DNA from 3 places in the Microbacterium sp. 10L49 genome. Region 3 is predicted to be linked to each of the others. Evidence: riboswitches for the same ligand, from Rfam matches in the RefSeq annotation. Region 3 holds a riboswitch; each other region holds the start of a gene.
What was found. A riboswitch is a leader RNA that binds a small molecule or an ion and turns the genes downstream of it on or off. The one in region 3 is predicted to bind thiamine pyrophosphate.

Region 1: linked by a shared signal. The riboswitch ahead of AC1DCT_RS09080 (ECF transporter S component) and the one ahead of thiM (hydroxyethylthiazole kinase) in region 3 are both predicted to bind thiamine pyrophosphate.
Region 2: linked by a shared signal. The riboswitch ahead of thiO (glycine oxidase ThiO) and the one ahead of thiM (hydroxyethylthiazole kinase) in region 3 are both predicted to bind thiamine pyrophosphate.

Annotation. Positions count from the first base shown of each region.
Region 1 covers NZ_JBFTIW010000003.1:247,029-256,511, forward strand. Annotated here, with positions in the region: gene AC1DCT_RS09070 (energy-coupling factor transporter transmembrane component T family protein) at 1-150, opposite strand, end outside; gene AC1DCT_RS09075 (ABC transporter ATP-binding protein) at 147-1,715, opposite strand; gene AC1DCT_RS09080 (ECF transporter S component) at 1,712-2,362, opposite strand; TPP riboswitch at 2,358-2,467, opposite strand; gene AC1DCT_RS09085 (D-alanyl-D-alanine carboxypeptidase family protein) at 2,705-4,588, shown strand; gene AC1DCT_RS09090 (ABC transporter ATP-binding protein) at 5,013-7,214, opposite strand; gene AC1DCT_RS09095 (ABC transporter ATP-binding protein) at 7,325-9,052, opposite strand; gene AC1DCT_RS09100 (enoyl-CoA hydratase/isomerase family protein) at 9,262-9,483, opposite strand, start outside.
Region 2 covers NZ_JBFTIW010000004.1:556,812-566,294, forward strand. Annotated here, with positions in the region: gene AC1DCT_RS15580 (bifunctional methylenetetrahydrofolate dehydrogenase/methenyltetrahydrofolate cyclohydrolase) at 1-779, shown strand, start outside; gene AC1DCT_RS15585 (hypothetical protein) at 864-1,403, opposite strand; gene AC1DCT_RS15590 (TetR/AcrR family transcriptional regulator) at 1,533-2,120, opposite strand; gene AC1DCT_RS15595 (DUF4188 domain-containing protein) at 2,184-2,663, shown strand; gene AC1DCT_RS15600 (HupE/UreJ family protein) at 2,683-3,885, opposite strand; gene AC1DCT_RS15605 (DUF6882 domain-containing protein) at 3,911-4,642, opposite strand; TPP riboswitch at 4,736-4,836, shown strand; gene thiO (glycine oxidase ThiO) at 4,830-5,975, shown strand; gene thiS (sulfur carrier protein ThiS) at 6,097-6,357, shown strand; gene AC1DCT_RS15620 (thiazole synthase) at 6,471-7,211, shown strand; gene AC1DCT_RS15625 (ThiF family adenylyltransferase) at 7,208-8,482, shown strand; gene AC1DCT_RS15630 (HpcH/HpaI aldolase family protein) at 8,585-9,388, opposite strand; gene AC1DCT_RS15635 (2-keto-4-pentenoate hydratase) at 9,373-9,483, opposite strand, start outside.
Region 3 covers NZ_JBFTIW010000002.1:7,649-17,131, reverse strand. Annotated here, with positions in the region: gene AC1DCT_RS04690 (hypothetical protein) at 1-665, shown strand, start outside; gene AC1DCT_RS04685 (urease subunit gamma) at 791-1,477, shown strand; gene AC1DCT_RS04680 (urease subunit alpha) at 1,477-3,177, shown strand; gene AC1DCT_RS04675 (urease accessory protein UreF) at 3,180-3,881, shown strand; gene ureG (urease accessory protein UreG) at 3,874-4,629, shown strand; gene AC1DCT_RS04665 (urease accessory protein UreD) at 4,626-5,369, shown strand; gene AC1DCT_RS04660 (HoxN/HupN/NixA family nickel/cobalt transporter) at 5,359-6,330, shown strand; TPP riboswitch at 6,387-6,480, shown strand; gene thiM (hydroxyethylthiazole kinase) at 6,471-7,337, shown strand; gene AC1DCT_RS04650 (bifunctional hydroxymethylpyrimidine kinase/phosphomethylpyrimidine kinase) at 7,334-9,483, shown strand, end outside.

The sequences.
Region 1 (9,483 bases), on a different contig from region 3:
GAGCACCAGAGCGGTGAGCGCGGAGAGGGCGTCGACCGAGAGGATCAGCGGCAGCGTGATCAGCAGCGCGGCGGCGAGCTTCGCCAGCGCGCTGCGCGGCGCGATCGGTCCGGGGCGGACCGCACGGATGTCGGACAGGGCCAGCGTCATGCGCCGACCTCCAGCCGCCGCGCACCCAGAGCCCGCAGCACGTCCTCGTCGTGCGAGATCGCGATCACCGCGGTGCCCGCGTCGCGCACCTCGGCAATGATCGCGACCAGCTCCGCCCAGGTGCGGGCGTCCTGCCCGAACGTGGGCTCGTCGAGCACCAGCACACGGGGCCTGGTGGCGAGGGCCGCAGCGACCGTCAGCCGGCGCTTCTCACCGCCGGAGAGCGTGTACGGGTTCGCCGCCGCGAGCGCGTCCAGGCGGAGCCTTCCCAGAAGCTCGGTCACGCGGGCCTCGATCTCGGCATCGGGCAGGCGCAGCGCGCGGGGCCCGATCGAGAGCTCGTCGCGCACCGTGCTCGCCAGCAGCTGATGCTCGGGGCTCTGCAGCACGGTGCCGATGCGCGTGAGCAGTTCCCGCGACGACCACGAGAACGGATCCGTCCCCGAGGCGTCCGCGTGCAGGGCCGCAGTGGCGCGCACCCGTCCGCGCTGGGGCGGGATGAGACCGGCGAGGGTGAGCCCGAGCGTGGACTTGCCTGCGCCGTTCGGACCCGTGATCCCGAGCACCTCGCCGGCGCGGACCACGAGGTCGAACGGTCCGGCGACCGGGATCCCCTTCGTGCGGCCGACCACGAGACCGTCGGCGCGGAGCAGTTCCTCGCCGCCGTCGCCGCCCGCGCCGCGCTCGCCGGCCGCGCGACCCGGACCACGGCATGGCAGTCCGGAGACGGGTCCGGTGGGCGCCTCCGGTGACGGCGACGGCGCGCGGACCAGCGCTCTGGCCCGCGCCGCGACGTCGATGCCCGGCACCCACACGCCCATCGCGGCGAGCTCGTCGGCACGCTCCTCCAGCACGGCGCGCGGGTCGCCGTCGGCGATCACGACCGTCGTGTCGTCTGTCGTGCCGAGCACGATCACGCGATCGACGAGGTCGATCCACACGTCGATGCGATGCTCGATCACCACCAGGGTCGCCCCGGTGGCGTCCAGCGCCGAGCCGACCGCGCGACGCACCTCGGCGACGCCGGCGGGATCCAGGTTCGCCGTCGGCTCATCGAGCAGGATCGCCCCCGGACGCATCGCGAGCACGCCGGCGAGCGCGAGCCGCTGCTTCTGCCCGCCGGACAGCGCCGAGGTCGGCCGATCGAGGGGCAGGTCCAGCCCAACGGCGGCGAGGGCTGCGTCCACACGCAGCCAGATCTCCGCCCGCGGAACTCCGAGGTTCTCGCACCCGAAGGCGACGTCGTCGCCCGCGCGAGCCAGGATCGTCTGCGTGTCCGGATCCTGAAGCACCATTCCCACCCTGCCGCGGGCGCGGTCCGCCGGGACCCCGTCGACGAGCAGCGCTCCCTCGGCCTCGCCCTCGTCGGCGCCGCCGAGCACGCCGCCGAGGCCCTGCAGGAGGGTCGACTTGCCCGATCCGGAAGCGCCGAGCAGCAGCACGCGCTCCCCCGGCTCGATCTGGACGGAGGCGTGACGGATCGCCCAGCGACGCCGGGTGGCGTAGCGCCAGCCCCAGCCGTGCGCTTCGAGCCGCGCGGGCGTTCCTGGCCGTGCCGCGCTCACACCCGCGCAGCCGCGGAACGCCCGGAGGCGAAGCGGCTGAGGGCGCCCGTCGCGGCGAGGCCCCGCGTGATGAGCCACCCGCCGAGGCCCGCGACGATCAGGCCCGACACCGTGGCGGAGATCAGCGCGACCGTGATGAACAGGGTCCCGGATCCGGGGTACCACAGGATCAGGTCGTTGATGCCGCAGGCGAGACCGGCGGCGGCTCCCGCGAGCAGCGCGACGGGCAGCCGCCACGAGGCGTACAGGAAGACCAGGAACACGAGTTCGGCGCCGAGGCCCTGCACGAGCCCCGACACGATCGTCAGCGGGCCCCACTGGTTGCCGACGAGCGACTCGATCACCGCGGCGACGAGCTCGGTGTACAGCGCCGCACCGGGCTTGCGGATGATGAGACCGCCGAGCACTCCGGCGAGCAGCCACGGACCTGCGAGCAGCTCCTGCAGGCCGGGAAGCAGCGGGGTGAGCAGGGCGCTCGGCCCCACGTGGACGATGTCCCACAGCAGGAAGACGCCGGCACATGCGACGGCGATCACGCTGGCGACGACGATGTCGACGACGCGCCAGCGCCAGAGTCCCGGACGGCCGGGGCCCCGGCTCTGCGTGCTGTCTGCGTTCGTCTCGGACGCGCGGACGGATGTGTGCATCATGGAAACTCCTCCCTGCGCCGGCATGATCCGGATCAGGTTCGACGGTCGAAGCGCGATTCGCTCCCTCTCAGCCCGGCTCGCCGGACTCCCGTGGTGATCCGCCCATTCTAGCGCCGTGAGGAACCGGCGGCGACCGCCTCGTCGTGGTGCGACGCAGCCCATCCCCTGCGCTGTCGCCGGATGCCCTCGGTTCCCGCGGAGGGTCATCCTGCGGCGGTCTCGAGCGGGCGGATCGCCCTGACCGCGTCGTGATCGCCCCGGCCTCCCGGACCGCCCGAACGCGCAGGATAAACGCGCAGGATACCCGCTGTTGACAGGGGCGCCCGATACGGTAGGGGGGTGAACAATGACGACGGTCCGGGGGCCGCCCAGGTCGATCCGGAGATCGTCGACGCCGACGCACTCGATGCAGAGGGCACCGAAACGGAGATCGACGAGACCGCGGTCGAGCCGGCTGGACTGTTCTCGACGACGCCGGAGCGGAGCGGATCCGCGTCGCTGTTCCCCGCGCAGGACGTCCCTCCCGCCGCACCGCTGTTCCCCGCACCCGAGTCGACCCCCTCCGCATCGCTGTTCGGAGGAGCGACGGATGCGGCCCCATCCAGGTCGGCTGCGACCTCCGAGTCGGCGGTCGCCGAGAAGGATCCGGCCATCGAGATCGCACCGCCCGCCCTGTCGGCACCGACCGCACCGTCGGAGTCGGCGCCCGTCGCGCTGCCGGAGGATCCGATCGTCGAGCCGACGCCCCTCGTCCCCGCCATCGGCGCAGGTCGGACCGCCGTTACCGAACCAGCCTCCGTGCCACAGGCAGCCGCGGGCACTGATGCCGACCGGAGCCCCGTCGCCCCCGTGCGACCGCTGCCCTCCGCAGGGCTCGTCCGCGGCCCCGACCGTACCCCGACCGCCGCTCTCACCTGGGTGGACGTGGCCCGGGTGGGCGCCGGTACGGCCGCCGCGACGGCTCCCTCCCGGTCATTGCTCGACGACGCCCCGCACCGAACCCTCGTCCGGCCCGGCGTGCTGCTGCCGTTCGTCGGAGTGCTCGCCGTGATCGTGGCGTACGGCGCCACGACCGCGCTCTGGCCGCTGAACGCCGTGCAGCCCGTCGCCTCCGCGGTCGAGTTCCAGCCGGCCGCCGCCCCTGCGGCGGCTGCGGCCTGGCCTGCCACGGGCAGCGCCGCCGTGGGCGTCGAGGGCATCGGCACGATCGCCTCGGCCGAGCAGCAGGTGCCGATGGCCAGCATCACGAAGCTGGTGACCGTGCTCGTCTCGCTCGACAAGCTTCCGCTCAAGCCCGGCGAGCAGGGTCCGTCGTTCGCATTCACCCAGGCCGACAGCGACGACTACCTGAGCTACCTGAGGCAGGATCAGTCCGCGCTCGACGTGCCTGTGGACGGATCCCTCACCCAGTACCAGCTCTACGAGGGGATCCTGCTCGGCTCCGCGAACAACTACGCCGACCGGCTCGCCCGCGAGGTCTGGGGTACGGAGGAGAACTACGCCGCCGCCGCCAACCAATGGCTGAGCCAGCACGACCTCGGCGACATCACGGTCGTCACGCCCTCCGGTTTCGACTTCGGCAACGTCGCAACCCCGCGCGCGCTCATCCAGCTCGGCCAGATCGCCGAGAAGAACCCGGTGATCGCCGGGATCGTGAAGCAGAAGAGCGTCGAACTGCCCGGCGCGGGCAGCGTGAAGAACACCAACGGCCTCATCGACGACGCCGGCATCGTCGGCATCAAGACCGGGACGATCGGCGACGGGGACGACACCCGCTACAACCTGCTCTCGGCCAAGGACGTCTCCGACAGCGACATCATCGTGCGAATCTACGTCGCCGCCCTCGGGCAGGACAGCGATCAGGGCCGGGTCGATGCCTCACGAGCCCTGTACGCCGGCATCGAGGCGGCGCTGAAGGACCAGCCGCAGACCGTCGGCAAGGGTGCGACGCTGGGCACCGTCGACACGGCGTGGGGCGAGACCACCCAGGTCGTCGCGGCCGAAGACGGCCGGGTCGTGCTGTGGAACGGCGCCTCGGCCACCTCGACCACCAAGTTCTCGCTCGGTGACCAGTGGAAGGCCGGCGAGAAGGCGGGAACGCTCAGCCTGAAGGGTCCCCTGGATTCCGCCTCGGTGCCGTTGGAACTGCGCACCGCCCTGCACGGCCCCAGCCTCTGGTGGCGCCTCACCCATCCCCTCGAGCTGCTCGGACTCACGAAGTAGGGATCCCGGATCCGACCGGCAACGGTCGTCGGGCGAGTACGACCCTGTCGCAGCCGGTCGGTCCGGGTCGCGTTGGATCCGCTCAGGTCGCACTGGATCCGCTCAGGTCGCACTTTCTGCTCTGAAACCGGCCTTGGCAGAGCAGAAAGTGCGACCTGAACACACGGGGGCACGGCCCCGCCGCTGCGACGGCTGAGACTACGGCCGCGCCCCGCCGCGACCCCGAATCCGCCCTCGACTGCGACTTCGACTGCAACTTCGGCTGCGACTTCGACTGCGACTTCGGCAGCACCCGTCCGGGCCGCTGACCCCGGCCCCGACGCCAACCCCGGTGCACGGCGCACAATGTACGGCGCAATCCGGCAACGCGAAAGCGCCGCCGCCCAGCGAACAGGACGACGGCGCTCTCATCGAGGGGGACGGGTCAGGCTCTGTCGTCGCCGAACTCGATCGACGGGCCGTCCGGCCGCTCGGCCGATTCGATGACCCGCTCGGCCACCGCGACAGGAGCGGTCCCCGCCCCGGCGACGACGGCCCCGCCGGCCTCGGCCCCTTCGACAAGCTCAGGGACCGACGCGACGGATCCGTCCGTCGGCACCGTGACGGTTCCGGTGACGAGAGCCTCGTCCGCATCGGTGTCGCTCGCGGCCTGCTCGAACTGCGACTGGTACAGCCGCCAGTACGCGCCCTCGGCCGCGATGAGCTCCTCGTGCGTGCCCTTCTCCACGATGTCGCCGTGCTCCATCACCAGGATGAGGTCGGCGTCGCGGATCGTGGACAGACGGTGCGCGATCACGAACGACGTGCGCCCATGCCGCAGCGCCGCCATCGCGTGCTGCAGCAGCAGCTCGGTGCGGGTGTCGACGGCCGACGTGGCCTCGTCCAGGATGAGGATCGACGGCTGTGCGACGAACGCGCGCGCGATCGTGATCAGCTGACGCTCACCGGCCGAGACGTTCGAGGCGTCCTCGTCGAGCTTCGTCTCATAACCCTCGGGGAGGGCGTGCACGAAGCGGTCGACATATGTCGCCTTGGCGGCGTCGATGACCTCGTCATCGGTCGCGGTCGAGCGTCCGTAGCGGATGTTCTCCCGGATCGTGCCCGCGAACAGCCACGGATCCTGCAGCACCATGCCGGTGCGGGAGCGCAGGTCGGAACGCTCCATCTGGGCGATGTCCTGCCCATCGAGCAGGATCCGACCGCCGCTCAGCTCGTAGAACCGCATGATGAGGTTCACCAGTGTGGTCTTGCCCGCGCCGGTCGGGCCGACGATCGCGACCGTCTGACCCGGCTCCACCTGGAACGACAGATCCGTGATGAGCGGGCGATCCTCGGTGTACGAGAACGCGACGTGCTCGAACTCGATGACGCCCTTGCCGTCGGTGACGGTCGGTGCGTCCTCGGTGTCGGGATCCTGCTCCTCCGCATCCAGCAGCTCGAACACGCGCTCGGCCGAGGCCGTGCCGGACTGCACGACCGCCGCCATGCCGCCCAGCTCGCTGAGCGGCTGGGTGAACTGCTGCGAGTACTGGATGAACGCCTGCACGTCGCCGAGCCGCAGTTGGCCGCTGGCGACCATGAGGCCGCCGAGCACGGCGAGGCCGACGTAGGTCAGGCTGCCGATGAAGGTCATGGCCGGCATCATCAGCCCGGACAGGAACTGGGCCTTGAACGCGGCCTGGTAGAGCTCCTCGTTCTCGACCTGGAACTTGTCCAGCGCGTCCTTCTCGCGGCCGAACACCTTGACCAGCGCGTGGCCGGAGAAGGCCTCCTCGACGCGCGCGTTCAGACGGCCGACCTTCTTCCACTGGATCCCGAACGCCTTCTGCGAACGCGGTCCGATGACGCCGAAGATCACGGCCATGAGCGGCAGCGCCACGAGGGCGACGAGGGCCAGCTGCCAGGAGATCGAGAACATCATGATCAGGACGCCGACCACGGTGAGCACCGACGTGAGCGCGCCGGACAGCGATTGCTGCATGGTCTGCGTGATGTTGTCGATGTCGTTCGTGACGCGGGAGATCAGCTCTCCGCGCTGCACCTTGTCGAAGTACGACAGCGGCAGGCGGTTGATCTTCGCCTCGACATCCTCACGCAGGCGCCACATCGTGCGCACCATGATGACGTTGATGACGTACCCCTGGATCCAGCTCAGCAGAGCGGATCCGACGTAGATCGCGAGCACCGCGGTGATCACCCAGCGCAACTGCTCGAAGTCGATCCCGTCGCCGACCTTGAACGGCCCGAACGCGGCCACCATGTCCGCGAACTGGTTCTGCTTCGCGGCGCGCAGCTGCTCGACCACCTGCGCCTGGGACATGCCCTCCGGGAAGCCGGGGAAGCCGTTCTGCGGTTTGGCGAGCTGCAGAGAGGTGAAGCCCTCGTAGATGATGTTGGTCGCGTTGCCGAGCACCTTCGGTGCGGCCACGGCGAGCACGACGCCGAGCGCTCCGAAGATCGAGACCAGCACGAACCATACGGCGCTGGGCTTGAGCAGCCCGATCATCCGCTTGAAGCTCGGGCCGAACTGGTTCGCCTTGCCCGGGGCGGGCCCGTCGAACATCCCGCCGCCCTGCTGGCGCGCCTTCTCGGCCTGCTCGGCCTCCAGCTTCTCGGCGTCGGTCATCTCGACGGTCGCCGTCGATCCGCCGGCGTACTTCGCCCGGCGTTGCGCCATGCGCTCGGCGCGTGCGGCCTTCTTGTCCACGCCCTCGGTCCCTGAGCTTGTCGAAGGGCTCATGCGTCCACCCCCAGCTGCGACTCGACGATCTCTCTATAGGTGTCGCTCGTCTCGAGCAGTTGCTCGTGCGTGCCCGCGGCCACCATCGTCCCGCCCTCCAGCACGACGATGCGGTCGGCATCGGTGATGGTCGAGACGCGCTGCGCGACCACGATCTTGGTCACGTGCGGCAGCTCGCGCCACAGCGCCTGGCGCAGCCGGGCGTCGGTGGTCAGGTCGAGCGCCGAGAACGAGTCGTCGAAGACGAGGATCTCGGGCTGGTGGATGATCGCGCGAGCGATCGCGAGCCGCTGGCGCTGACCGCCGGACACGTTCGTTCCGCCCTGGGCGATGGTCGAGTCCAGCCCGTCGGGCATCTCCGAGACGAAGTCCTTCGCCTGCGCGATCTCGAGCGCGGCCCACAGTTCCTCGTCGGTCGCCTCCTCACGCCCGTAGCGCAGGTTGGACGCGATCGTCCCGCTGAACAGGAACGGGCGCTGCGGCACGAGTCCGATGCTCTTCCACAACGCGTCGACATCGGCCTTGCGCACGTCGGTGCCGCCGACGACGGCGGCGCCCCCCGTGACGTCGAACAGTCGAGGGATCAGCGAGATCAGCGTGGTCTTGCCCGCGCCGGTGGATCCGACGATCGCGACGGTCTCACCGGGCTCCGCCGCGAAGCTGATCCCGTGCAGCACCGGCGACTCGGCGCCCGGGTACGTGAAGGAGACGTCGTCGAAGGCAACGGATCCCGGCACCGGGAACGACGTCACGCCGTTCTCCGGTCGCGTCATGCTCTGCTCGGCGTCGAGCACCTCGCCGACGCGCTCTGCGGACACCGCGGCGCGCGGGATCATCATCGCCATGAAGCTGGACATGATGATGCCGAACATGATCTGGCCGACGTACTGCATGAAAGCGAACAACGTGCCGACCTCGACCGTGCCGTTGTTCACCTCGACGCCGCCGAACCAGATCACGCCCACGATCGTCACGTTCATGATCAGCATGAACAGCGGGAAGAGCAGCACGAACAGCGAGCCGACGTTGCGGCCGACGACCATGATGTCGGTGTTGGCGCCGCGGAAGCGCTCCTCCTCGATGCGCTCGCGCACGAACGCGCGCACGACGCGCACGCCGGTGAGCTGCTCACGCATGATCCGGTTGACGTTGTCGAGCTTGCCCTGGTAGCTGCGGAACAGCGGGACCATGCGGCCGATGATGATGCCGGCCACGATCAGCAGGGCGGGCACGGAGATGGCGATGACCCAGCTCAGCTGGAGGCTGGTCTGCAGGGCGTAGATGATGCCGCCGATCGCGAGCAACGGCGCGGTCACGAACATCGTCGAGCCCATCATCGCCAGCATCTGCACCTGCTGCACGTCGTTCGTGTTGCGGGTGATCAGCGATCCGGCGCCGAACTGCGAGACCTCGCGCTCGGAGAAGCCGCTGACGCGGGCGAACACGTCGGCGCGGAGGTCGCGACCCATGCTCATCGCCGCGCGCGCGGCGAAGTAGGTCGCGATCACGGAGGCGATGATCTGCCCGAGCGAGACGGCGAGCATGAACCCGCCGTGCGACCAGATGTAGGCGGTGTCGGCGTTGGCGACGCCCTTGTCGATGATGTCGGCGTTGAGGCGCGGCAGGGACAGCGAGGCATACGCACTCGCGAACTGGAACACCAGCACACCGAGCAGCAGCCACTTGTAGCGCTTGAGATAGCGGAAGAGGATCTTTCCGAGCACGGGCGGACTTTCCTTGTGGGAGCGGACTTCCCCAGGGGAAGCGGAATGAGTCGAGAAACGACCACGAAACACCCTGCCACGCGGCACGGACATTCACATCCCCCTTGAGGAGGATCGACTCAGATCTTCGCTGAGGGCGAAACGAATCCCTGCTCGCGTGGAGATTTCCGGATCCGGTTAAGAAACCCGGGCGCCCGGAGAAGCGCGCGTCAGCTCCAGAGCGGGACCGGGGGAACGTAGCCCCGCGCCTCGGCACCGGCATCGGGGGCGAGGTCGGTGAGGGTCTGCGGATCCCAGTGCGGATTGCGGTCCTTGTCGACCAGCTGAGCGCGGATCCCCTCGACGAGGTCGGGGTGGTGGTGCACGAACCACAGCACCCGTCGGTACTCCCCCGCCAGCGCGTCGCGCACGGAGTCCATCACGCGGGCCTC
Region 2 (9,483 bases), on a different contig from region 3:
TCGGCACGGTGCTGGTCGGGGCCGACCCGGCCTCGCAGCTGTACGTGGGGATGAAGCACAAGCAGTCCGAGGCGATCGGGATGAACTCGATCCAGCGCGAGCTGCCCGCCGACGCCACGCAGGCCGAGGTCGAGGCCGTCATCGATGAGCTCAACGCGGATCCGTCCTGCCACGGCTACATCGTGCAGCTGCCCCTGCCGAAGCACCTCGACACCGACGCGATCCTGGAGCGGATCGACCCGGCCAAGGACGCCGACGGGCTGCACCCGACGAACCTCGGCCGGCTCGTGCTCAACGTGAACGCGCCCATCCGCACGCCACTGCCGTGCACGCCGCGCGGCGTGATCGAGCTGCTGCTGCGCAACGACTACGACCTCAAGGGCAAGCATGTGGTGGTCGTCGGCCGTGGCGTCACGATCGGGCGTCCGATGGGGCTGCTGCTCACGCGTCGCGACATCAACGCCACCGTCACCCAGGTGCACACGGGCACGCCGGACATGTCGCCGTACCTGCGCGAGGCGGACGTGATCGTCGCGGGCGCCGGAGTCAAGCACCTCATCCGGGCGGAAGACGTCAAGCCGGGCGCCGCGGTGCTCGACGTGGGCGTGACGCGCGAGACGGATCCGGAGACCGGCAAGAACAAGGTCTACGGAGACGTGGAGCCCGCGGTCGCCGAGGTGGCCGGCTGGATCTCGCCGAACCCCGGCGGGGTCGGCCCGATGACGGTCGCCCTGCTCATGACGAACGTGGTCGAGGCGGCGGAGCGCGCCGCGGGCTGAGCGCCCCGGCGCACGCGCACCGACGACGAACGGGCGGATCCGACGACAGGTCGGATCCGCCCGTTCCGTCTGCGGGTCGCGGGCTCAGCCGAGCTCGTCGAGCATGCGGCGCTGCTCGGGCGTGAGGCCGTCCTGGAGCTCCTCGCGTGCCGCCGCGGTCGCCTGGGAGGACGCGGCGGAGGGAGCCGAAGCCGTCTCGGACGCGGATGCGGAGCGGGATCCGGCGATCTTCGCCCCGGCGGCGTCATACAGCTCGCCGGTCTTGCGTGTCAGTGCATCGTCGACCTGGTCGTAGACCACCCAGCCGACCAGAAGGATCAGCGGCGGCAGGATCCAGCCCCAGACGTTGCCTGCGCGCACGCCGCTGAGCCAGACGGTGAGCAGCCAGATGACGAACTCGACCACGAATACGGCCAGGTACTGCACGACCTTGGTGCCGCCGGCGGACATCGACGACGCGACCCTCTGCAGCAGCGGCTTGAGGAAGAGTGCCGCCAGGGTCAGGATCACCGATGCCCAGAGCGCATGCAGGCCGACTCTGGCGGGTGTCAGCCACCCGATGACGAGCAGCACGACCACGTTGAAGACGTAGAGCGATGCGAACCGCACGATCAGATTCCTCATGCGTCCAGACTGTCACGGAATCGGGTCCGGGGCCCGCTGCCCTGGTCGGATGGGCAGGGGTGGGGCGGATGCCCGGCTCTGCTCAGCCGGTTTCGGGCGGCCCGGCCCGGCCGGCTCGGCGCGAGTGCGTCAGCGCCCCGGGTGCACCGCGGCGATCGTGTCGAGCACGGACGCGTAGACGGCGTCGGCGTCGATCCACGGCGGTGCGACGCCGGCCAGTTCGAGACTGACCGCACCGTGCACCTGCGCCCATACCGCGAGAGTGCTGCGCAGATCGACCCCCTCATCGACACGGCCGACCCCCGTGAGCGTGCGTGCGAGGGGAAGGAGGGCGTCCAGCTCCGGATCCGGGTCCGGACCGCTGCCGCCGTCCGTCGCGCCGTGGGCGGCCCCGGCGATCGCGCCGCTGAACATGAGCCGGTAGCGATCGGGGTGCTGCAGCGCCCAGGCCCGATACGCCTCGCCGAGGGCTCGCAGGCCGCCGGCCTCTGCTTCGTGCTGCGCCTGCGCGAACGACGCGAACGAGTCCGCGATCACGGCGGTGATCAGGTCCGCCTTGCTGCCGAACAGGGTGTAGACGGCGGAGGTCGAGGTCTCTGCGCTGAGCGCCGCCTCGCGCACGGAGAAGCGCTCAGGCCCGTCGCGGTCGATCATCGCCGAGGCGACCTCGATGAGCCGGGAACGCAGGTTCGCATCGTGGGTGATGGGTCTTGCCATGGACGCGACTCTACCGTAACGTCGTTCTGTAACGACGTTCTATAACAACGTTCGAAAGGAGCGATGATGGGTCGGCAGGTCTTTCCCGGCCGGTACACGGCCGTCGTGGATCGCAGTGACATCACGGTCTTCGTGATCGGGATGCGTGCGAACAAGTGGTGGCAGCTGGGCCGCGTGCAGCGCGTGGCGCGGCAGATGCCGAAGATGCTCCGCCATCTCGCGCAGCATCCGGAGACAGGCATGCTCGGCTGCGAGAGCTGGCTGGGCCGCACGACGATCCTGCTCTCGTACTGGGAGAGCCCGGAGCACCTGCAGTGCTTCGCCGCGGATCGCGACGCGCCGCACCTGCAGCCCTGGCGCGACTTCATGCGCACGCTGCTCGGATCCGGCAGTGTCGGCGTCTGGCACGAGACCTACCAGGTGCCGGCGGGGGAGATGGAGGCGATCTATGCCGACATGCCGCTCTTCGGGCTCGCCGCAGCCACGGCCCACGGGCCCGTCGGTGCGGGGAGGAACACAGCGCGTCAGCGGCTCGGCCGCTGACGGCGTCGCCCTCGGCGGCTCAGGGGGTTCCCGGCAGGCCGAGGACCCGCATCGCGAACCAGAGCAGGCCGAACAGGAGCACCACGGCGGTGACGGCGATGCCCAGCACGGTCGCCGTGCGGGGCATGCGGCGGCGCAGCAGCAGGAGCGGCGGGAAGACCACGAGGATGACGGCCAGCTGCACCGCCTCGATGCCCAGGTTGAACACGAGCAGCGACCACAGCAGCGTCCAGGACCACGGCTCGTCGATCTTCAGCGCGGTCGCGAAGCCGAGCCCGTGCACGAGGCCGAAACCGAACACGATCCCGAGTCGCACGAGCGAGGCCGAGCGGGACGGCGGCGGCGTCGGCTCGCCTCGTCGTCGCGCCGCGCGTCGGAGCCGCTCCTCCCAGAGATGCCAGCCCGCGACGGCGGCGATCGACAGCGCGATGGCGGGCTCGACCAGATTCGCACCGATGTGCACGAGCCCGAGCGCGGCGAGCAGCAACGTGATCGAGTGCGCGAGGGTGAAGCAGGTCGCGGCGAGGACCACGTCGCGCAGCCGGCGCGAGCTGATGATGAGCGCGATGAGGAACAGGATGTGGTCGATCCCGGTCAGCAGGTGCTCGGCGCCGAGCAGGAAGAACTCGGCGAAGCGCGCGGTCCAGGGCTGCGCCGTCGAGAACTGCGGGTGCGCGGCGTCGAGGGCGGCGCTGCCGCTGCGGCCGTCGATCGCGTACGTCACGATCGTCTTGGTGTCCCTGACCATGCCCTCGGCGTCGGGGAACAGCGTGCTGTGCACGACCAACGCGCCGCCGTGGCCGGCCGCGCACGCATAGCGGATCCCGAAACGGGCGTAATCGGTCGCGTCCCTGGTGTGGAACACCGCGGGGCCGTCAGGATGCGGTGCACAGACCGAGCCGCCGTCGACCGCAACGGTGAATCGTTTCGTGGTGTACGCGAGGATGGCGGCGGCGTGGTCGGCGAGCACCTGGTTCTCCGCGCCCGGCCGAGGGTGCTCGATGGCAGTGGCGAAGAGCGCGGGGTCGTCCTGCGCCTTGGCGGCGGACGCGCTGAGCAGCTCGTACTGGAGGTCGAACTCGACTCGGACATCGCTCGGGCCGGTCGCGGTGAGGTCGGCATACGCGACCGTGGTCACATGCGCCCAGGCCGGGCCGGCGGACAGCAGCAGCGCGGCGACGGCGACGGCGAGGGCCACCGCGACGCGCGAGGCCGAACGCATCTCCGGGTGCTTCGCAGCGCCCGGATCAGGCCTGCGGGGCCTGCCCGAGCTGCGACTCGATGCCCGCGATCCGGGCGTACTCGTCGAAGCGGAACGTGGCGCTGCCGCTCGCATCGCTGACGACCGCCGCCGAGTACGCCTCATCGGCCCACTGCATGTTCCAGCCGGCGAGCCGGGCCAGATCCCACACGGAGGAGCGCGCGTCGGAGAGCGTCAGCTCGGACAGGATCCGAGGCAGGGCGACGACGGCGTCGGCGACCGTGAGCGGCGGAAGGGCTGCGTCCAGCAGGAACACGGCGCGCGTGCCGCTGCCGACCGGGGCGGAGTAGTACGGCGAGCGTCCGGTGATCTCCTCGGCGATCGCGCCGACCTGATGCGCGACGCCGGCGATCCAGCCGTCCAGGTCCGCGTCGATCTCGGCCGGGAACGGCAGCTCCGGATTGGACAGCGCATCGATCGAATAGGTCGTGCCGTAGTCGCGGAGGCCGGCGACGGACGGATCGGATCCGCCCTGCGGGTGCGCCCAGGCCCACATCAGCGAACGGGGTCCCGGGGCGATCGTGGCGACGAGCGATGCCCGCGCGACGAGCTGGCGGCTCGGATCGGTCTCCGACGTGAAGGTGAGGGTGCCCGCTGCAAGGTCGACGTCCCAGCGGTGCTCGCCCAGGGCGGCGGTCGCGGTGACCAGCTGGTCCTGGCGGAGGGCGGCGAACAGCGCGGCGCGGTCGGCGAGGGGCGCGAGGGCGGGGAACGTCATGCCCTCATCCTGCCGCGCAGGCCTATGAATGCGCCAGTCGCGCCGTCACGGAGGCGGCATCGGTGCATCACCGTCGTCACGACCCCCTAGGGTGGAGGGGTCCGCGGGAGCCCAGAGGGGCTGAGAGGGCCACGTGCCGACCGCTGAACCTGATACGGGTCATACCGTCGTAGGAAAGGGCACAGCCATGCGCATCATCGTCGTCGGCGCCGGGATCATCGGCCTCGCCAGCGCTTCCGAACTGCTTCGACGCGGGCACGAGGTGACCGTGTTCGACCCTGCCCCGGCGGCGGGGGCGAGCCGCGCCGCCGCCGGGATGCTCGCTCCGACCACCGAGCTCGCCTGGGGTCAGGACGCCCTGCATCCGCTGCTGGCAGAGGCGGCGGCGCGGTACCCGGCCTTCGTCGCCGCCCTCGAGGAGCGCACCGGGCTCGGCACAGGCCACCGCCGCACCGCCACACTGGCGGTCGGCGTCGACGCCGCTGACCGGGCGACGCTCGCCGAACTCGCCACGCTGCGCGGAGGCGCCGTGCGGAGGATCACCGGATCGGAGGCGCGGGAGCTCGAGCCCGCGTTCGCCCCCGCCGTGTCCGGGGGACTGCTCGTCTCCGAGGATCATCAGGTCGACCCGCGCCTGGTCACTGCCGCGCTGCTCGCCGAGCTCGGCTCGCGGGTGCGCCTGGACGCGGTGGCCGCCGTCGAACGCGAGCCCGGCTCCGGACGTGCGACCGGGATCCGGTCGGCATCCGGCGAACGCGCGGTTGCCGACGAGGTGCTCGTGGCCGCCGGCCTGGGTGCGACGCTGATCGACGGAGTGCCGCGGCTGCCGCTGCGGCCCGTATGGGGTGACATCCTGCGCCTGCGGGTGCCGGATGCGATCCGCCCGCTGCTCACGCACACGGTCCGCGGACTGGTCCGGGGCTCCGCCGTGTACCTCGTGCCGCGCGAGGACGGCGAGCTCGTGCTCGGCGCCACCGTGCGCGAGGGCGGCGTCGAGGGCGTGCAGGCCGGTGGAGTGCTCGCGCTGCTGCGCGACGCGGAGCGGATCCTGCCCGGCATCGCGGAGTGCGAGGTCGTCGAGGTGCTCGCCCGGGCTCGCCCCGGCAGCCCCGACGCCGTGCCGCTGCTCGGCCGTGTCGCGCCCGGGCTGGTCGTCGCCACCGGGTTCGACCGGCATGGCGTGCTGCTGACGCCGTTGGCCGCTGAGCTCGGTGCGGACCTGGTCGAAGGGCGAGATGTCGCCCCGGCCTTCTCGGCGGCGCTGGATCCGTTCCGCTTCGGCGGCACCGGCGTGGCGGATGCCACCGTCGCCTCTGCTCTCAGCGTCGCCTGAACACCTCGTCCGTCGTGCGCCCGGACCTCGCCGTGCACTCGGCGCCCCGCGCCGGTGCCGGCGTCGCCGGTGCCTCTGCAGGTCCCCTCCCGCGTATCCCGCATCCTCCGAAGAAAGGCCGATGATGACCGACACCTCCATTGCCCCCACGATCCGGCTGAACGGCGCCCCGCGTGCCGTCGCGGCCGGATCGTCTCTGCTCGACCTGGTGGCGCAGGTCACCGGGCGCGAGCTCCGCGCCGACGGCACGCGCGCCGACGGCGGACGCCTCGGCGTCGCCGCGGCGATCGCCGGCTCCGTCGTGCCGCGCACCGGCTGGTCCGTGCGCACTCTCGCCGATGGCGACGAGGTCGAGGTCGTCACCGCGGTGCAGGGCGGCTGACCGTCATGACCGCGATCGACACCACCCGCGCGCGTCCCGACCTCGCTGCGGACCTGCCCGCGGAGACGGATCCGTTCCTCGTCGCGGGGGAGCGGTTCTCCTCCCGTCTCATCATGGGGACGGGAGGCGCGACCAGCCTCGCACTGCTGGAGCAGGCGCTCCTGGCCTCGGGCACCGAGATCACCACCGTCGCGATCCGCCGGTTCTCCCCGGAGGGACGCGACTCCGTGTTCGCGCTGCTGGAGCGGCTGGGCGTGCGCGCCCTGCCGAACACCGCCGGCTGCTACACCGCCCGCGACGCCGTGCTGACCGCGCAGCTGGCCCGCGACGCGCTCGAGACCGATTGGGTCAAGCTCGAGGTGATCGCCGACGAGGAGACGCTGCTGCCGGATCCGGTGGAGCTGTTCCGGGCCGCGGAGGAGCTCACCGCCGATGGTTTCCGCGTGTTCGCCTACACGAACGACGACCCCGCACTGGCTCGCCGTCTGGAGGACGTGGGCGTCGCCGCGGTGATGCCCGCCGGGTCGCCGATCGGCAGCGGTCTGGGCATCCTGAATCCGCACAACATCGCGACGATCGTGGACCGCGCGGGGGTGCCGATCGTGCTCGACGCCGGGGTCGGCACCGCGTCGGACGCCGCGCTGGCCATGGAGCTCGGCGTGGACGCGGTGCTGCTCGCGAGCGCCGTCACCCGCGCGCACGACCCCGCGGCGATGGCGAGGGCGATGCGCGCCGCCGTCGAGGCGGGGCGGCTGGCGCGCGCGGCGGGGCGGATCCCGAAGCGACCGCTCGCCCTCGCCTCGTCGGGCGGCGAGGGGCTCATCGCACGCCGCCCGTCGGAGGCGGACCTGTGACGCCGGCCGCCGTCGGCGCCGCCGTCGCGGACGATGTGGTCGGGTCGGCTGATGCGGTTGGGCCGGCTGCGCTGCCACCCCTGGTGGAGCCAGGCCCCGAATTGCCTCCGGCGCGGGCCGCGCGGTTCGCCCGGCACCTCGCCCTCCCGGGGGTCGGCGTGGAAGGGCAGCGCCGCATCGCCGCCGCCCGCGTGCTGGTGATCGGCGCCGGCGGATTGGGCGCCCCCGCGATCCAGTACCTCGCCGCGGCCGGCATCGGCCGGATCACCGTGGTCGACGACGACCGGGTGGAGCGCACGAACCTGCAGCGACAGGTGCTGCACACCGAGAGCGATGTCGGTCGTCCCAAGGCCGAATCGGTGCGGGAAGCCGTGGCGGCTCGGGACGCCGTGGTGCAGGTGGTCGCACGGGTCGAACGGCTCGGTCCGGACAATGTGCTCGCGCTCTTCGCGGCGCACGATCTCGTGCTCGACGGCAGCGACAACTTCGCCACCCGGTACCTCTGCAACGACGCGGCGGAGTTCACCGGCACCCCCGTGGTGTGGGCCGGGATCCTGCGCTTCGCCGGCCAGATGAGCGTGTTCTGGCCCGGTCGCGGGCCGATGCTCCGGGATCTGTTCCCCGAGCTTCCCGATGACGAGTCCCTCGACTGCGCGACCGGAGGCGTGTTCGGCGCGCTCTGCGGCGTGGTCGGATCGGCGATGGCCGTGGAGGCCCTCAAGCTCGTCTGCGGGATCGGCGAGCCGCTCGTCGGACGGCTCGCCCGGTACGACGCGCTCACTGCGAGATGGGACGAGCTGCGTTTCGCGGCGGATCCGGACCGCCCGCGGGTGACCGGGCTCGAGGCGGTCGCAGATGCGTGTCGCGCGGCGGCGGCGCTGCCGGAGGATCGCCTCGAGGACATCTCCGCGGGCGAGGTGGGCGTGCGCCTGCGCGCCGGGGCGGGCGGTCTCGTCGTGGTCGACGTGCGCACGTCCACGGAGCGGGCGGCGGCGTCGATCCCGGGATCCGTGCACGTGCCGCTCGACCGTATCCTCGCCGACGGCTGGCCTGCGCTCGCCGCGGGGCTGGGCGAGGCCGCCGCGGACGGACGCGACATCGTCGTCACCTGTCAGTCCGGGATCCGCTCGGCCCGTGCGATCGATGCGCTGCGAGCGACCGCCCCAGAGGACACCCCGCTGCGCAACCTCGCCGGCGGCATGGCGGCCTGGGGCGTGCAGACGGCCGGACCGGGGGAGGAGCCGTGGCCCGCTCAGTCCGCGGCGCCCTGAGCGGGCCCCAGCCTGGCAGGTTCCCCTTCCCGTTTCAAAGCGCGCAAATGGTTCCACATCGGGCTCGGATGGAGCCATTTGCGCGCTTTGAAACGGATCGGGTCAGTAGCTGGCGGCGGGGCCCGCCTCCGGGGCCGGGAGGAAGCGGGTCGCGAGGGCCTCGGAGGCGCGGGCGAGCAGAGCCACGTCCGCCCCGACGGCGACGAACGCGGCACCCGCGGCGATGTACGCATCGGCGGCGACCGGGTCGAACGCGTTCACCCCGACCGGCTTTCCGGCTGCGGCCACCGCACGGAACACGTGCTCGACCGCGGCGACGACGTCGGGGTGCGTCTGCTGTCCGAGCAGCCCCATCGACGCCGCCAGATCCGAGGGGCCGACGAACACGGCGTCCACGCCGTCGACGGCGGCGATCTCGGCGGCCGCGTCCACGCCCGCCGTGGTCTCGATCTGCACGGTCAGGGACACGTGCTGCGCTGCGTCGCCGAGGTAGCCCGCGACGCGGTTCCAGCGGGCGCTGCGGGCCAGGGCGGATCCGACGCCGCGGACGCCCGCGGGCGGGTACCTGGTGGCCGCGACCGCGGCGCGGGCCTCATCGGCGGAGGAGACCATGGGGACGATGATGTTCTGCGCGCCCAGGTCGAGCACCTGCTTGATGATCACCGGGTCGTTCCACGGCACGCGCACGAGAGGCGTGATCGGGTAGGCGGCAGCAGCCTGCAGCTGCGTCTGGAGCGAGTCGAGCGTGTTGGCCGAGTGCTCGCCGTCGATCAGCAGCCAGTCCAGTCCGGATCCGGCGGCGATCTCGGTGACGAGAGGACTGCCGGTGCACGCCCAGATGCCGATCAGCGCGCGGTCCGATGAGGCCAGGTGCTCGCGGAAGGTCGGATTCAGACGAAGCGGCATTCGATCGTTCCCATCGGTCCGTAGTCGCACAGCACCTCGTCGCCGCGCGCCACCCACATCGGGCGCGTGAACGATCCTGCCAGGATGATCTCTCC
Region 3 (9,483 bases):
GAATCGAGGCGTCGGTGCCGGAAAGCGAATCGACCCCGGGAGCCGCGGGCCCGGCGGTGGCATGGTTGCTGCCTGTGGGGATCGTCGCAGCCCTCGTCGCTGCGGGAATCGTGACGGCGATCACCGTGCTGCGTCGACGCCGCGAACGCCGAGCGGAACCCGCCGCGATCCCGTCGTCCGTCAATGACAGGCTCACCCGATTGAGCGCCCTGCAGCAGGACTATGCGCGACTGGGCGCCGGGGACGCGATCGCCGCGCGGACGGCGACCACGATCGGCTCCCTCGTCGGCACCGTGTCGCAGCTGTTCCCACGGCTGGATGCGAGAGCCGCGGATGATCAGCGCGGTCTCGCCGAGGTCGAGTACACCGACAAGCTCGGCCGCCTGGTTGCGGCGCTGGATCGCGACTACCTGCTGGACATCTTGCAGAATCCGCAGCTGTGGGAGGACCCGGACGAGCGGATCCAGGAGGTGCAGGAGGCCCTGGATGCCGTGTCCCAGCAGGCGCTGGACAACGTCAAGCAGGTGAATGCTCGCAAAGCCCTTCATTTCCAAGTCTCACTGGACTCACTGGTCGGCCGCGATGAGCTGCGCGATTGGGAGCGCGAATTCGAGCGCAACTCGAAGCCGACCGACTCGGGCGAGGACCAGACGGACCGCAAGTGACGGGCGCGCCGGCGGAGGGACCGGGAACCGGGCCGAATCCGTAACACCGCGGAAACACGTTCGACCTCGAGCCGATACCCCGGGAGGCTTAGAGTCTCGATGTTCCCTGACATCGGAGGCCCTGCATGCACGTGAGTCCGGCTGAGACCGAGAAGCTCCTGCTCGCCGTCGCGGGCATGGTGGCGAGGGACCGCCTGGCGCGCGGAGTGCGGCTCAACTACCCGGAGACCGTGGCGCTGCTCAGCACATGGGTGATCGAGCGGGCGCGCGAGGGAGCACTCGTCGAAGATCTCATGCAGCAGGGGCGCGAGGTGCTGACCGCCGACGACGTTCTGCCCGGGGTCGCGACGATGCTGCACGACGTGCAGATCGAGGCCACGTTCCCGGATGGGCGCAAGCTGGTGACGGTGCACCACCCGATTCAGGAGCCGCTCGCCGCGCGGTCGGAGGAACAGTCCGTGCCCGCAGAGGCGCCCGGCGCATACCGCATCGTGCCGGGATCGATCGAACTGAACGCGCGCAGCTCGGCGGATGCGGCGAAGAGCCTGGTGTTCCTGAACACCGGCGATCGTCCCATCCAGGTCGGCTCCCACGTGCACCTGCCGGACGTCAACACCGCCCTCGCTTTCGACCGTGCCGCGGCGCATGGCTTCCGACTGGACATCCCGTCGGGCACGTCGCAGCGGTTCGAGCCGGGGGCGTCTCGCGAACTGGCGATCGTCGCCCTCGCGGGGATGCGCCGAGTGCCAGGTCTGCAACGGGGGAACACGGACGAACCGGCGCTCGACGCCGAGACGGGGAGGGGGGCCTGATGCGTCTGGACCGCGAGCGCTATGCGTCCATCTACGGCCCCACCGCGGGCGATCAGGTGCGCCTCGGCGACACCGATCTGTGGATCGAGATCGAGCGTGATCTCACTGTCGGCGGCGAGGAGGCCGTGTTCGGGGGTGGCAAGTCGATCCGCGAATCCATGGCGCAGTCGACCGCCACCCGGGCCGAGGGCGCGCTGGACACCGTGATCACCAACGCGATCGTGCTCGACTGGTGGGGCATCGTGCGCGCCGACGTCGGCCTGCGCGACGGCCGGATCGTCGCGCTGGGGCGCTCGGGCAACCCGGACATCGCCGATGGCGTGCATCCCGATCTCGTGATCGGCCCCTCGACCGACGTGATCTCGGGCGAAGGAAGGATCCTCACCGCCGGCGGGATCGACTCGCACGTGCACCTGCTCTCGCCGTCGCAGATCCACGAAGCTCTCGCAGCGGGGATCACCACGATCGTCGGCGGCGGGACCGGCCCCTCCGAGGGATCCAAGGCGACGACCGTCACCCCGGGCGCGTGGCACCTCGAGACGATGCACCGGTCGCTGGACCGCTTCCCGGTCAATGTGCTGCTGCTCGGCAAGGGCAGCACGGTCTCCCAGGAGGCGCTGCGCGAGCAGGCGCTCGCCGGTGCCGCCGGATACAAGATCCATGAGGACTGGGGTGCCACTCCGGCAGCGATCGACGCGGCGCTGACGGCCGCCGAGGAGTGGGGCCTGCAGGTCGCGCTGCACTCCGACTCGCTCAACGAGACGGGCTATGTGCAGTCCACCATCGACGCCATCGGCGGGCGCGGCATCCATGCGTTTCACGTCGAGGGCGCCGGCGGCGGTCATGCTCCGGACATCCTCGCGATCGCGTCGCTGCCCAACGTGCTGCCCGGATCGACCAACCCGACGCTGCCGCACACCGTGAACACCGTGGCCGAGCACCTCGACATGCTCATGGTGTGCCACCATCTCAATCCGGCCGTGCCGGAGGATCTGGCGTTTGCGGAATCCCGGATCCGGGCCACGACGATCGCCGCCGAGGACATCCTGCACGATATGGGGGCGCTCTCGGTCACGTCCTCCGACGCCCAGGCGATGGGGCGGATCGGCGAGGTCATCACCCGCACCTGGCAGGTCGCGCACGTCATGAAGCACCGTCGCGGGCGGCTGAGCGAGAGCCTGCCCGCCGACAACGAGCGGGCCCGGCGATACGTCGCCAAGTACACGATCAACCCGGCCATCGGGCACGGGATCGATCACGAGGTCGGATCCGTCGAGGTCGGCAAGCTCGCCGATCTCGTGCTGTGGGATCCGCGCTTCTTCGGCGTGCGCCCCGAGGTCGTCATCAAGGGCGGCGGCCTGGTCTGGGGCGCGCTGGGGGATCCGAACGCGTCCATCCCGACGCCGCAGCCGGTCCTGATGCGCCCCGCGTTCCTGGACGCGATCGGCGCCGACCTGTCGGTGTCGTTCGTCTCGCCCGCCGCGCTCGCCGACGGTCTCCAGGAGCGTCTGGGCCTGCGCCGCCGGCTCGCCGCTGTGCGGAGCACCCGGGCGGTCACGAAGGCGGATCTGAAGAACAACGACGCCCTCCCGCGGATCGACATCCGTCCCGACACGTTCGCGATCTCGATCGACGGCGAGTCCGTGGTACCCGCCCCTGTGGATCGGCTTCCGCTCGCCCAGCTGTACGCGATGTTCTGATCATGACCGCTCCGGCACTCCTGTCGACGCGCCCCGCGTCGCTCACCGTCGCGATGCTGCTCGCCGACGGCCGGCTGCCGTCGGGCGGGCACGCGCATTCGGCCGGTCTCGAGCCCGCACTTCTCGCGGGCATGTCCGCGGAGGAGGTACCGGCGTACCTCGTCGGGCGGGCGCGGACCACGAGCCTCCTGGAAGCCGGGACGGCGGTCGTCGCACGGCACCGGCTGCGTGACGCCTCGTCTGATCCGGGGCTCGACGAGATCGTCGATCACTGGGCGGCGCGCACCCCCAGCGCGGCGCAGCGTGAGGCGTCCCGGCTCCTCGGACGAGGTGTCCTGCGCCTGGCTGCACGGCTCTGGCCCGATGCCGAGGCCGTGCGGGCATGCGTCGAGCTGACAGCCCCGCCGAGGCCGGTGGTCGTCGGCGCGATCGCCGCGGTGACCGACATGGATCCGCGTGACCTGGTCCGGGTCTTCGTCTACGAGGACGCGCAGACCGCCGCAGCGGCTCTGCTCAAGCTCGCCCCAACCGACCCCGCGGTGCCCGTCGGCTGGGTCCTCGCTGCGTGCACCGCAGTCGAGGAGTTCGTCGACGCCGTCGCCGAACTGACCGATCCCGCCGGCATCCCCGCCGGCAGTGCCCCTCACTCCGAGGGCTGGGCGGAAGCCCACGCCCTCACGAACCGGAGGTTGTTCCGTGCCTGATTCCCTCGTTCCCCGTGCCCTCCGCCTCGGCATCGCCGGCCCCGTCGGGGTGGGCAAGTCCACCCTCATCGCAACGGCCTGCCGCGCTCTCGCGGATGAGATCGCGCTCGCCGTGATCACGAACGACATCTACACCGATGAGGATGCGCGCTTCCTCCGCTCCGCCGGCGTGCTGGATCCGGACCGGATCCGCGCGGTGGAGACCGGAGCATGCCCGCACACGGCGATCCGCGACGACGTGACGGCGAACCTGCTCGCCGTCGAGGACGTCGAGCAGGACTTCGCGCCGCTGGATGTCGTGATCATCGAGTCCGGCGGTGACAACCTGACGGCGACCTTCTCGCCGGCGCTCGTGGATGCGCAGATCTTCGTGCTCGACGTCGCCGGCGGCGGGGATGTCGCGCGCAAGGGCGGGCCGGGGATCGCGCGCGCCGACCTGCTCGTGGTGAACAAGACCGACCTCGCCCCGTATGTCGGCGTCGACGTGGCGCAGATGGTGCATGACGCGTCGGACGCCCGGGATGGCAGAGAGGTGCTCGCGCTCTCGCGCACCGACCCGGACTCCGTGGCGCGGCTCAAGGGCTGGGTCCTGGATATGCTCGCCGCGTACCGCTCCGGCGCGCATGAGCCCCAGGATCCGGGTCCGATGGCGCCGCATTTCCACGCCGACGACAGCGAGGCCGGCGGGTACGTGCACAGCCACGATGACGGTGCGGTGCACGTGCACGCGCACGCGGAATCCCGGTGACGGACGCCGTCACCGCATCGATCACGGTCGTCCAGGTCGCAGCCGGTGCCGATCGTGCCCGCGTCGTGCTGCGCTCCGGTGCGATCGCCGCACGCATCCTGGAACGCCGGCCGCGCTACGCCCGCGTCGGGCTCGTCGCCGCGGGAGCGCTCCTGCTCGGGGGCGATGCCGTCGACCTGCGCATCTCGGTCGGCGCGGACTGCACGCTCGAGCTGGAGGACATCGGCGGCACCGTCGCCTATGACGGTGAGGGCAGACGCGCCTCGTGGACGGCGCGCATCGAGATCGGCGACCGCGGGATCTGCACGTGGCACGGCCAGCCCTTCGTCATCGCCGACGGCGCCGACGTCGACCGTCGCACGGACGCGGAACTCGGCGACGGTGCGGCGCTGCTGCTGCGCGAGACGCTCGTCCTGGGCCGTGTCGGGGAGCGCGGGGGCGCGATCCGGGCGCGCACCGGGGTCACCGTGCAGGGCACGCCCGCGCTGATCGAACACTTGGACGTGGATGGGCGGTCTCCGATCCCCGGGGTCCTCGGCTCCGATCGCGTGCTCGACAGCGTGGTCCTGATCGGGCGTGAGTCCGCGGAGCAGGATCCCCCCTGGCGCACGAGCGGGATGGCTGTGCTGCGCCCCGAGCGCGGTGGGCTGGTGGTGCGATCGGTCGTCGACGCTGCCCATCTCGGCGATCTCGCGACCGGGTGGGGCGCGCTGCGGGAGGAGCTGATCCATGAGGCCTAGCCCGGCCGCGTACGTCGTCGGTGCGCTGCACGTTCTCGGATGGGGTGCGCTGCTGCTGTCCGCGGGATCTCCGCTCGGCATCGGGCTGGGGGTCACCGCGTATCTGCTCGGACTCCGGCATGCGTTCGACGCCGACCACATCGCTGCGATCGACAACACGACGCGGCAGCTCCTCGGGCGCGGGCGTCCGGCGCGAGGCGTGGGTCTGTGGTTCTCCCTCGGTCACGCGAGCGTCGTCTCGGTCCTCTGCGTGCTGCTGGCGTTCGGTGTCGGCGCGCTCGCCGCGGGAATCTCGGATCCGGGCTCGCCGCTGCAGGTCTGGACGGGAGTCATCGGTCCGGTCGTGTCGGGCGTCTTCCTGCTCGTCATCGCGGGGGCGAACATCCTCGCCCTGCGCCGCCGTCGCCGGCCCGGCGATCATCGGCACGGCGGTCCCGCATGGGCGCTGGTGGGCCGGCTCGACGCGGTGATCGACCGGCCGTCGCGGATGTATGTCGTGGGGCTGCTGTTCGGTCTGGGCTTCGACACGGCGACGGAGATCGGTCTGCTGGCCCTGGCGGGCTCCGCAGCGTCCCGTGCCGTGCCGTGGTGGATGATCCTGATCCTCCCGGTGCTGTTCGCCGCGGGCATGTCGCTGCTGGACTCCGCTCAGGGGGCGATGTCGCGGCGCGCATACTCGTGGGGCTCGACCGGACGCGAGCGGGCGATGCGGCGCTACGACCTGCTGGTGACGGGCGTGTCGATCGTCGTGGCGCTCGTGATCGGCGTCGCCGAGCTCGCGGGGGTGGCGCTGCGGAGCCTGCCGCACCCGAGTGGCTTCGCGCGCGCCGTGGGCGAGCTCGATCTGAACGCGCTCGGGTTCGTCCTGACCGGGCTGCTGATCGTCTTCTGGGCGGCCGCCGCAGCGTGGGCCGGGGTCGTGAACGGACAGCGGTCCGCAGAGCGGTCCCCGCTGGACTGACCGCGCCTTCGCCGCGCGCGAGGCGTGCGAGGCGAAGGCGCCTGGCTAGACTGGCCCGCAGTGACACGGGGTGCCGCATCCGCGGCTGAGATCACACCCGTCGAACCTGATCTAGGTCGTACTAGCGAAGGGATGTCGCGATGAACGCGCGTCTGGAATTGTCGTCCGAGTCCACGGTGGAATCCGCCGCGGACCTTCTCACGCAGCTGTGGGCGGAGCCCCCGCTCGTGCAGTGCATCACGAATTCGGTCGTGACCGGCTTCACGGCGAACGTGCTGCTCGCGCTCGGCGCGGCTCCCGCGATGGTGGACATCACGGGCGAGGCCGGCATGTTCGCCGCGATCTCGTCCGGGCTCCTGGTCAACCTCGGCACGCCCACGCCCGAGCAGCGCTCGGCGAGCCTCGAGGCCGTCGGCGGTGCGCGCACGGCGGGGACGCCGTGGGTGCTGGATCCGGTCGCGGTCGGCGTGCTGCCGGTGCGCACCGCGCTGGCGCAGGACCTGCTCGCGCTGCGTCCCACCCTCATCCGCGGCAACGCGTCGGAGATCCTCGCCCTCGCCGGCCGCAGCCTGGGCGGACGCGGCGTGGATGCACTGGACGGCACCGAGGCGGCGGGTGGCGCAGCCCGCGAACTGGCCCGGAGCACCGGCGGGGCGGTGGCCGTATCGGGCCCCGTCGACCTCCTCGTCGACGCCGAGCACGAGATCCGGATCGCGAACGGCGATGCCCTGCTCACCCGTGTCACAGGGGGCGGCTGCGCGCTGGGCGCGGTGATGGCCGCCTTCCTCGGGGCTGCGCGGCAGACCGGCGACAGCCCTCTGGTCGCCGCCTCCGCGGCCACCCTCGTCTACACGCTGGCCGCCGAGGACGCCGCCTCCCGATCCGACGGTCCCGGATCCTTCGCCGTCGCCCTGCTCGACGCGCTCGCGGCGATCCGGCCGGAGTCCCTCGCGGCGCGCGCACACGTCGAGGCCGTGGCGATCGAGACGGCGGAGGCCACGGCATGACGCTCGCAGACGTCGCCACCGCGCCGCGCCCCGCCGGCACCCGCGAGGCGGCCTCGCGGCGAAGGCTGACGGCGGAAGACCTTGCGCTCTACCTCGTCACGGACCCCGTGCTGAGCGGTGCACGCGGAGTGCCCGCCGTGGTCGACGCCGCCGTGGCGGGCGGTGTCCGGATCGTGCAGCTGCGCGACAAGGACGCCGATGACGCCGCGATCGTGGAGCAGCTCGTCGAGCTCTCCGAGGTCATCGCGGGGCGGGCGCTGCTCGTCGTCGATGATCGGCTCGACGCCGTCGTGGAGGCGCGGCGCCGCGGCGCGCGCGTGGACGGCATCCACATCGGCCAGTCGGACGTGTCGCCCCTCGTCGCCCGTTCGGTGCTCGGCCCCGATGCGATCGTCGGCCTCACGGCGAACCAGCCGGCGCACCTCGAAGCCGCGACGGCGCTGCCGGCCGGCACCGTCGACTACCTGGGTGTGGGAGTGATCCACCCCACGACCACCAAGCGCAACCACCCGCCGGAGCTGGGCGTGGCCGGATTCGCCGCGTTCGCCGTGGCCAGCTCGTTGCCGTGCGTTGCGATCGGCGGCATCGGCCGTGAGGATGTGGCCGCCCTGCGTGCGGCGGGCGCGGCCGGCGTCGCCGTGGTGTCCGCATTGTGCGCGGCCCCGGATCCTCGGGACGCGGCGCGCACGCTGCTGCGGGCCTGGGGTGCGGGCGGCGTGCCGCGGGTGCTCTCGATCGCCGGCAGCGACCCCTCCGGGGGCGCGGGAATCCAGGCGGATCTCAAGGCGATCGCCGCGAACGGCGGTTACGGCATGGCCGCGATCACCGCTCTGACCGCGCAGAACACCCGCGGCGTCCGGGCCGTGCACGTCCCGCCCGCCGCGTTCCTGCGCGCCCAGCTCGACGCGATCGGCGACGACGTGCGGGTCGACGCCGTGAAGATCGGAATGCTCGCAGAGGCCGCGGTCATCGCGGAGGTCGAATCGTGGCTGCGAGCGCACCGCCCGCCCACGGTCGTGCTGGATCCGGTCATGGTCGCCACCAGCGGGGACCGGCTGCTGGACACCGAAGCGGAGCAGGCCCTGCGCGCGCTGCTGCCGCTGGCCGACCTCCTCACTCCGAACCTCCCCGAACTGGCCGTCCTCGTACGGGAGCCTGCGGCGACGAGCTGGACGGGCGCCCTCGGCCAGGCGCAGCGGCTCGCGGCGGCGACCGGTGCGCTGGTGCTCGTGAAGGGCGGGCATCTCGGCGGCGACGAGGCGCCCGACGCGCTCGTCGGTCCCTCGGGGCCGGTACGCGAGTATCCCGGCTCCCGCATTCGCACCGCGAGCACCCACGGCACAGGATGCTCGCTCTCCGCCGGGCTCGCGACCCGCCGGGCTGCCGATCTGGACTGGCGCGATGCGGTGGCCGAGGTGCGGTCGTGGCTGCGCGAATCGATCGCCGCCGGCGCCGGGTTGCAGGTCGGATCCGGTCACGGTCCGATCAGCCACTTCGCCGGGCTGTGGCGGCGCGGGGGACTGGCCGCCGTCCCGGAGGCGGAGACCGTCGCCTCGGACTGGTGGGAGGCGATCGCGCCCATCCGGGACGCGATCGACGAGCTGCCGTTCCTGCGCCGGATGGTGGACGGATCCCTCTCGGCGGCCGCGTTCCGCTGGTATCTGGCGCAGGACGCGTTGTACCTGCGCGAGTACGCGCGCACCCTGGCCGAGGCGGCCCGCCTCGCGCCGACTCCTGAGGAGCAGGCGTTCTGGGCGCACTCGGCAGAGCAGGCGGTGATCGTGGAGCTGGAGCTGCACGCGAGCAGGATCTCTCCCGACGGGGTGGGGGCCGACACGTTCCGGGCCGAGCCCGCCCCGGCGACCGTCGCCTATCTCGACCACCTCCGCGGTGCCGCGTTCGATGCCGACTACGGCGTGCTGATCGCGGCCCTGCTGCCCTGCTTCTGGCTGTACTCCGACGTGGGCGCCAGACTGCACGCCGCCGCCAGCAGCGACCCGTCGCGCCCCTTCGCCGAGCACCCCTTCAAGGACTGGCTCGACGAGTATGCGGATCCGGGGTTCGCCGACGCGACCGCGCGGGCGATCCGGTTCGTCACCGCGCGCGCGGCCGCCGCGGATGCGGCCACGCGCGAGCGGATGCGGGT